2 regions of the Acetatifactor aquisgranensis genome follow, and region 2 is predicted to be linked to the other one. Evidence: predicted binding sites of a transcription regulator. Region 2 holds the regulator's gene; the other holds the start of a gene.
The links. Region 2 encodes HrcA, which represses chaperone genes, less so after heat shock. Its sites were predicted from a motif close to TGTTAGCACTCNNNNNNNNNGAGTGCTAACA; they were not measured.
Positions count from the first base shown of each region.

Region 1: htpG (molecular chaperone HtpG) is a predicted target of HrcA. The motif match lies at 2,940-2,970, and genes of this name have one in related genera.

Region 1 covers NZ_CALPDH010000002.1:41,294-45,696, reverse strand. Annotated here, with positions in the region: partial or broken gene NFS35_RS01930 (peptidoglycan-binding protein) at 1-113, shown strand, start outside; gene htpG (molecular chaperone HtpG) at 565-2,745, opposite strand; gene NFS35_RS01920 (peptidylprolyl isomerase) at 3,082-4,200, opposite strand; gene NFS35_RS01915 (branched-chain amino acid aminotransferase) at 4,388-4,403, opposite strand, start outside.
Region 2 covers NZ_CALPDH010000004.1:197,730-202,132, forward strand. Annotated here, with positions in the region: gene NFS35_RS05310 (undecaprenyl-diphosphate phosphatase) at 20-907, shown strand; gene NFS35_RS05315 (DUF6465 family protein) at 1,230-1,667, shown strand; gene hrcA (heat-inducible transcriptional repressor HrcA) at 1,877-2,938, shown strand; gene grpE (nucleotide exchange factor GrpE) at 2,971-3,621, shown strand; gene dnaK (molecular chaperone DnaK) at 3,674-4,403, shown strand, end outside.

The DNA of each region.
Region 1 (4,403 bases), on a different contig from region 2:
TTTTTCAGGGAATATTCAATCTGCCGCAGACCGGTATTACGGATTATCCTACCTGGTATGAGGTGTCGGAAATCTATGTGGGGGTGTCCAGAATCTCGGAGCCGGGAGGATGAGCGCAAGCCTGCATGGAACAGACTCGAAACAGCCAACGGAATTGTTGGCTGTTTCGGTGTCACACTTTACATCACCTATTCTATGCTTCTGTCTCTTCCGGCTATGTACCACACTTTCCTCTTCTCGCCTCCAGACAGGCATCGCCCGATGCTTCAGGGCAAGATACAGCAACTCGTCAATCTCAATGCTCTCAGGAGCGCAATAGTCCTCCAAATAGCCCCTGCCTTCTTCCCTGCTTTGCTTCCCGGACGAATCTTCTTTCAGCCATTTGGCCTTTTCCTGCCCGCAAACAGGCAGCAGAAAAGTCAATAAATCACCCTAAAAAAACGGGCATGCACCCCACGGCACATGCCCATTCTGCTATTTCCGGCCATCCAAAGACCGGGATGCCTTTATGAACGTCTATCTGCACTCATATTCCATTGAATCAGTAACTCCGAATCCGGTCAATTATTTTGTAAACACCATCATGATTTCATTGCTCCTGGCGATGAACTTGGTCATGGCCTCGGGAGACAGCGGGGCCTGCTGGATTTTCGCCAGGTCATAGAGCTGCTCGCAGATCATCCCCACGTTCTCGCCCTCCTGGTTGGCGTTCACATACTGCACCAGCGGATGGTTCGCGTTGAGGATAAGGGTCTCGCCCTCGCCGCCGAAGCCGCCCATATCCATGCCGGGCATGGAATACATCTTCATCATGTCCTGCATGCGCCTGCTCTCCTCAGACAGAGTCAGCACGGAGGAAATCTTCTCATCCTTGAGCTTCTCCACCTTGACTGCAAGTTTGTCATTCTCCAGCACTTTCTTCATAATCTCGCCCAGGGCCTTCGCTTCTTCCTCCAGCTCCTTGGCCGCTTCCTCATCGGTCTCGTCCTTCAGCGCGTCCGTCACGTCCGCGTCGATTCTCTGGAACTTCACGCCCTCGTTCTTGGACTCCAGCTGCTGGATGAAAGGCTGGTCGATGTTGTGGGTCAGGATGACGGCGTCCATGCCGTTGTCCCTGAACATCTTGATATACTGGCCCTGCTGCTGCTCGTCGGTGACATAGTAGATGGTCTTTTCTTTCTTTTCCTCAGTCTCTTCGCCGTCTTTCGCCCCGGAATCCGCCCCGTCAGCGACGACTTCGGCCTCCACTTTCTCGCCGTTCTCGTCCACCGCGCTGCCGCCGTTTTCTGCCGCGTCATTCTCCGCGCCGTCTCCGTTCTCGCCATCGCCCGTGTCGATAGGCTTCACTTCCAGGCACTCAGGCAGAGTCAGGTATTTGCCGTCCAGGTTCTTGAACAGGATATAATCGTTCATCCTCTCGCAGAACTTGTCATCCTTCAGGCAGCCGAACTTGATGAAAGGACTGATGTCGTCCCAGTATTTGTCATACTCTTCTTTCTCCGTCTTGCACATGCCGGACAGTTTGTCCGCCACCTTCTTGGAGATGTACTCGGAAATCTTCTTCACGAAGCCGTCGTTCTGCAGAGCGCTCCTGGACACGTTCAGGGGCAGGTCAGGGCAGTCGATGACGCCCTTCAGCAGCATCAGGAACTCCGGGATGACCTCCTTGATGTTGTCCGCAATGAAGACCTGGTTGTTGTACAGCTTGATAGTACCCTCGATGGACTCGTACTCCATGTTGATCTTCGGGAAGTACAGGATGCCTTTCAGGTTAAAAGGATAGTCCATGTTCAGGTGAATCCAGAACAGGGGTTCTTTATAATCATGGAACACCTTGCGGTAGAACTCCAGGTATTCCTCCTTAGTGCAGTCGTTGGCATGTTTCGCCCACAGGGGCGTAGTCTCATTCAGGAGCTCCGGACGCTTCCTGATTTTCAGCTTGACAGGCTCCTCTTCCGGTTCCTCCTGGTCCCCTTCTGCCGCGTCGTCGGATTCCGCCTCTCCGGCATCCTCCTTTTTCTCCTGCTTCTCTTTCTTCTCGGGCTGAATCACCTCCAGGACCTCATCGTCCTCGCGCTTCTCGTCCTCCTTGATAATCTGGGTCTCTGTGGTATCTGCCTTGGAGAGGTAGATTTCCGTGGGCATGAAAGAGCAGTACTTCTTCAGCACCTCACGGGCCTTGTACTCATTGCAGAACTCCAGACAGTCCTCATTGAGGAACAAAGTGATAGTCGTACCTACCTCAGTCCTGCCTCCCTCCTCCATGGAGAACTCGGTGCCGCCGTCGCACTCCCAGTGCACGGGCTTTGCCCCCTCCTGGTAAGACAGGGTGTCAATATGCACCTCGTCCGCCACCATGAAAGCGGAATAGAAACCCAGTCCGAAATGGCCGATAATCTGGTCTGCATTGCTCTTGTCCTTATATTTCTCTATGAAATCAGAAGCCCCGGAGAACGCAATCTGATTGATGTACTCCTCCACCTCGTCCGCGGTCATGCCCAGGCCATTGTCGGTGAACGTCAGAGTCTTCTTCTCCGGATTGACAATGACGTCTATCCTTGCCTTATAGCCATCAGGCAGAGCGTACTCTCCCATCATGTCCAGCTTCTTCAATTTCGTCACGGCGTCGCAGCCGTTGGAAATCAGCTCTCTGTAAAAGATGTCGTGGTCGTTATACAGCCACTTTTTGATAATCGGAAAAATGTTTTCACTGTTGATTGATAAATTACCGCTTTTTGCTGCCATTTTACAACATCCCTTTCTTCATTCTTCTGAATATTTTAGCGAACTTATACTGCTTAACGATTTCACTTGCCATGAAACCAGACTGCATAACGCTGACTGGTTCGATCGCATGATTACATTAGGCAGTATTCAGCGTTATGAAATATAAATCCTGGAAAATAGTTTAAGACCATGGCACAAAAAAGTCAAGGTAAAATTAGCACTCATTTTAAACGAGTGCTAATAATATGCCGGAAATGCTTGAAAACACTGGATTTCCAGCTTTCTAAAATTTTTCTAAACTACCGGAAAACAGCATTGCAAGCCTCCGGGAAACGGCTTTCCATCTCTGAGAACTCACTGCGGGAAATACTTGGCGTAGACATCAAAAAAGCTCTTTGTCTCCACGGCTTCGTCATGGAGCAGGGCGACCTCATCCCATACCTTCTCATTCAGCTGCCGCGCCAATGTCTCCACAAAAGCGTCATACTCCTGCCCGAAAACCTCCCTGCGCCGCTCTTCCACGATCTGCTGCTTGTTCAGGTCCGTCTGCTCCCTGTCAAAGGTGCTGAGGCATTTGATGATATGATATCCCGCCTCCGTCTCCACTACCTCGCTGACCTCCCCGGTCTCCAGGGAGAACGCCGCCTCCTCAAAAGCAAGGTCCATCTCCCCTTTTCCGAACGAGTAGCTGATTGTAGTATCCTCGCTGTAGCGGGTGGCCAGATCCACAAAATCCGCCTCGTCCTCCGCCGCCTCCCTGCGTATCTCACAGGCATTCCGGTAAATCTCCTGTTTCCGCTCCCGGGAATAGTCCACCCTGTTCCCTGCCCCGTCCTCCGTTGAGGTGCGCAGCAGGATATGCTGCACCGTGATGGTGCGGGCCTCGTCATCGCTGATTTCCGGGGTCACATCCTGTATGATATAACGGTAAACTTTATCCGCCAGGGCATATTCTTCATAGAGCTGCTCTATAGTCTTCTGCTCCACGCCCATCAATTCCGCCTCCCGCTCATTCAGGGATGCGAAATATTCGGCTGCCGCCTGCTCCACCCTGCCGCTTTCCGCCTCATCCAGGGCAACCTCCCTGTCCTGGGCCAGCAGATACATGGTCTTAATCTGCGCGATTTTGGCCAGCACGGTATCTTTCACATTCTCTTCCAGCGTGACCCCCTCCACGGAAATGTTCCACACTTCCGCGCCGTAGACGCTCTCGTATTGATTCTGGGTATTGGTCAGATATACCATCATCTCCGGCACAGTGCAGACACCGTTTCCGATGCGGAATACCTCGTCCGGGCCCAAGCCTGTGGTGAACACCACCTTTGCGCTGTTCTCATCCCCGCAGGCAGATAATGGCGCCAAGGCCAGAAGCGTACAACACAGCAGCGCGGCCGCCCGTCTGCGCAATCTGCCGCCAAGCCTCTGCCGCCCCTGCCTGCCATCCCCTGCCGGATGTCTGTCTGCTACATTCATTTGCATCATCCTTATTCAGTAAATCTTCCGTGACACCAACCTCTTTACAGAAAATCTAAAAAAGCCGCCCGGACTCCCGCATAAGACACTGTTCGGACAGCTACAGATAAATCTGCCCATACCCCGCGCAAGCCCCCTGCACAGAACAGGGAAACCCCTTATGGAGTATGGGCTATCTCATCATTGTCTATTCGATTACATGA
Region 2 (4,403 bases):
AAAGGAATGGAGAGTGAAAATGGCTGAGTTTATTGAAATCATCAAAGCAATCATCTATGGCATTGTGGAGGGCATCACGGAATGGCTGCCGATCAGCAGTACGGGGCATCTGATTCTGGTGGAGAGCCTGATGCCGTTCAAGCCTCTGGAGAACGGCGTTGGCGTGAGCGAGGAATTCTTCGGGATGTTCGACGTGGTCATCCAGCTGGGGGCAATCCTGGCGGTGGTGGTGCTGTTCTGGAAGCAGATATGGCCCTTTGCCCTGACGAAGAGGGAGCGGGAGGCACAGGGTGCCGCCGGGGTGATGTCTTATTTTAAGAAAGATATCTGGATTCTGTGGTTCAAGATTCTGGTGTCCTGTGTGCCGGCGGCGGTCATCGGCATCCTGTTCGACGACGTGTTCGACGAACTGTTCTACAACCCTGCCAGCGTGGCGATCGCGCTGATCGTATTCGGCGTGGCGTTCATTGTGGTGGAGAACTGGAACAGGGGCAGAAAGCCCAGGATACGCAGGCTCTCCCAGATTACCTATCAGACCGCGTTCCTGATAGGGGTGTTCCAGCTGATCGCCGCCGTCTTTCCCGGCACTTCCCGGTCCGGGGCCACGATCGTGGGCGCTCTGCTCATCGGCGTGTCCAGGACGGTGGCGGCTGAGTACACGTTCTTCCTGGCCATCCCGGTGATGTTCGGGGCCAGCCTCTTAAAGGTGGTGAAATTCGGCTTTGCGTTCACCTCCATGGAACTGACGCTGCTGGGGGTGGGGACGGTGGTGTCTTTCATCGTGTCCCTGTTCGTGCTCCGTTTCCTTATGGGATACATCAAAAAGCACAATTTCAAGATTTTCGGCTGGTACCGCATTCTGCTGGGAATCATAGTGCTCTTGTACTTTGGTTTCAAAATTTCCTGAATTTTGTGCCGTTATCCATAATAACAGCCTGCTTTTTCCGTATCCTGCGCTTTTTTTCAAATTTATCCGGCGAAGACCACATGAGTTTGGTCAAAATGCTTGTCTAAATTCTGCTACAGGGCTGTTTTCTACATTATATAAATAAGAGAGAATATGCCCGCAGCCCCGGAAATCAAGGGCGCATCTGATCGGTATTACATGAAAATGTTGACATTTTTGCTAAAAGGGAATACAATAATCAAGGCAGGCAGGGAAAAAGAATGCCGTGCCTGCTGGTGGCAGATACATGGCAAAGAAGACAAGAGAAAGGAAGTAGGCAATTATGGCAGGAAGAAAATCCACGAAACCTGCGGCAAAGGCGACAGAAACGGCAAAGGTAGAAGCTATTGAACCCAAGGCAGAAGAGATAAAGACAGAAGTGATAGCGGAGCCCAAAGAGGCCAAAAAGGCCCCTGCAAAGAAGACTGCGGCAGAAACCGCGAAGGCGGCAAAGACGGAAGAGACCAAGGCGGAGGCGTCCAAGGCAAAGAAAGCCCCTGCCAAGGCAGCGGCGAAGAAGAATGTGGAGACAGTTCTGCACATTCAGTACGGCGGAAAAGCCTACGCGCAGGAGGATTTGGTGAATATCGCCAAGGATGTATGGAAATATGACCTGAAGCGCAAGGCCGGCGACCTGGAGAGCATAGAGCTCTATGTGAAGCCTGAGGAGAACAAGGTGTACTATGTGATGAATGGAGAGAGCGGAAGCTTTTCCATTTAATGCCTGTTGTCAAGACGGCTTGTACAAAGGGCGGCATCTGGACCTGTATCGATTGCAGGGGCAGGTGCCGTTTTTGTATTTAGATTTTTTTTAGAATTATTTTTCAGGAAATCGGTTGACAATGTATAGGGTAAGTGATATTTTATGGTTAGTAGATGTTAGCACTCCTCCTAAATGAGTGCTAATAATGAAAAAGGGAGGCGGCCTGGATGGAGCTGGATGAGAGAAAAACGAAAATCCTGCAGGCAGTCATCCGCAATTATCTGGAGACAGGTGAGCCGGTTGGCAGCAGAACCATTTCCAAGTATACCGACCTGAACTTAAGTTCCGCGACCATCCGCAATGAGATGGCCGACCTGGAGGAAATGGGGTATATCTTTCAGCCGCACACTTCCGCAGGCAGGATTCCCTCCGATAAGGGATACCGTTTCTACGTAGACACCATGATGGCCCAGAAAGAGCGGGAGGTGGTGGAGATGAGGGATATGCTGGTGGAGCGCCAGGACAAGATGGAGACGCTTTTAAAGCAGATGGCCAGGGTGCTGGCCCAGAATACCCGGTACGCCACCATGATATCCGCGCCCCAGACCAAGCGCAGCAAGCTGAAATTCATTCAGCTTTCCCGTGTGGACGCGGGGCAGCTTTTAGCAGTCATCGTGGTGGAGGGAAATGTAATCAAGAACAATATCCTGTCCGTGCAGGAGGAGCTGGACGACGAGACGCTGCTGAAGCTGAATATCCTGCTGAACACTTATCTGAACGGCCTGTCCATCGATGAGATCAATCTGGCCATGATAGCTGTCATGAAGCAGCAGGCGGGTATCCACAGCGCCATTGTCAGCGAGGTCATCGACGCGGTGGCGGAGGCAATCAGGGCGGAGGAGGACCTGGAGATTTATACCAGCGGGACCAATAATATCTTCCGGTATCCGGAGCTGGCAGACCAGCAGAAAGCCAGCGAGCTGATTAACACCTTTGAAGAGAAGCAGCTTCTGGGAGAGCTCCTGAAGGAGCCGCACACCCAGAGCGAAGAGACCGGCATCCAGGTATACATCGGCGCGGAGACGCAGGTGCAGAGCATGAAAGACTGCAGCGTGGTCACGGCCACCTATGAATTAGGCGGCGGCATGAAAGGGACCATCGGTATCGTGGGACCTAAGAGAATGGATTACGACAAGGTCGTAGGCACTCTGAGAGCCATACAGACCCAGCTGGATGAGCTGTATGGACCGGAAGAGGGAGCCGACAGAAATAAAACGAATGGAGGTTGACAATCGGGGATATGGCAGAGCAGGAACGTGACATGGAAATAGAAAAGGAACAGGAAGCCCCCGGGACAGAAGACGGGGAGGATGAGGGCTGCGAGGCACAGGAGCCCGAAAAAGGGGCCGAAGAGGACGTTCGGACGGACAACGCCGAGGAAGAAACGGAGCCTGCACCCCCGGAGGGAGAGGACCCGAAGACCTGGGCGGAGAAGCGGGCCGCCAAGAAGCAGGCGAAGCTGGACAAGAAAGCCCAGGGATACAAGGACCAGATCGACCAGCTGGAGGATAAGGTAAAGCGGCAGCTGGCAGAGTTCGAGAATTTCCGTAACCGCACGGAGAAAGAGAAGCACGCCATGTTCGAGACCGGCGCGAAGAGTGTCATTGAGAAGATGCTGCCGGTGGTGGACAATTTCGAGAGAGGGCTGGCTACGGTGCCCGAGGATAAGAAAGAGGATCCTTTCGTGGACGGTATGAACCGGATTTACAGGCAGCTGATGACAGAGCTTGAAAATATCGGTGTGAAGTCCATCGAGGCGGTGGGGCAGGAGTTCGACCCGAACCTCCACAACGCGGTGATGCAGGTGGAGAGCGAGGAGTACGAATCCGGCACGGTAGCCCAGGAGCTGCAGAAAGGATACACATATCGGGACAGCGTAGTACGCCATTCCATGGTGGCAGTAGTAGTGTGAGAAGATTTCATCATTTCAGAGATAGACAGAATAAATTCAGGAGGATATAAAAATGAGCAAGATCATCGGTATTGACTTAGGTACGACAAACAGCTGTGTGGCAGTTATGGAGGGCGGAAAGCCCACCGTTATAGCCAATGCAGAGGGAGCAAGGACCACCCCCTCCGTAGTGGCGTTCACGAAGACCGGCGAGAGGCTGGTGGGCGAGCCTGCAAAGCGTCAGGCGGTCACCAATGCGGAGAAGACAATCGCATCCATTAAGAGAGATATGGGTACTGACAACGGCCGCTCCATCGACGGCAAGAAATATTCCCCTCAGCAGATTTCCGCCATGATTCTGCAGAAGCTGAAGGCGGACGCCGAGAGCTATCTGGGAGAGAAAGTGGCAGAGGCGGTCATTACGGTTCCGGCGTATTTCAATGACGCCCAGCGCCAGGCCACCAAGGATGCGGGCAAAATCGCGGGCCTGGACGTAAAGCGTATCATCAACGAGCCCACGGCGGCTGCGCTGGCTTACGGCCTTGACAATGAGAAAGAGCAGAAAATCATGGTGTACGACCTGGGCGGCGGTACGTTCGACGTGTCCATCATTGAAATCGGCGACGGCGTCATCGAGGTTCTGGCCACCAACGGCGATACCCGCCTGGGGGGCGATGATTTCGACAATAAGATTATCCAGTGGATGCTGTCCGAGTTCAAGAAAGCGGAGGGCGTAGACCTGGCCAATGATAAGATGGCTATGCAGAGGCTGAAAGAGGCGGCGGAGAAAGCGAAGAAAGAGC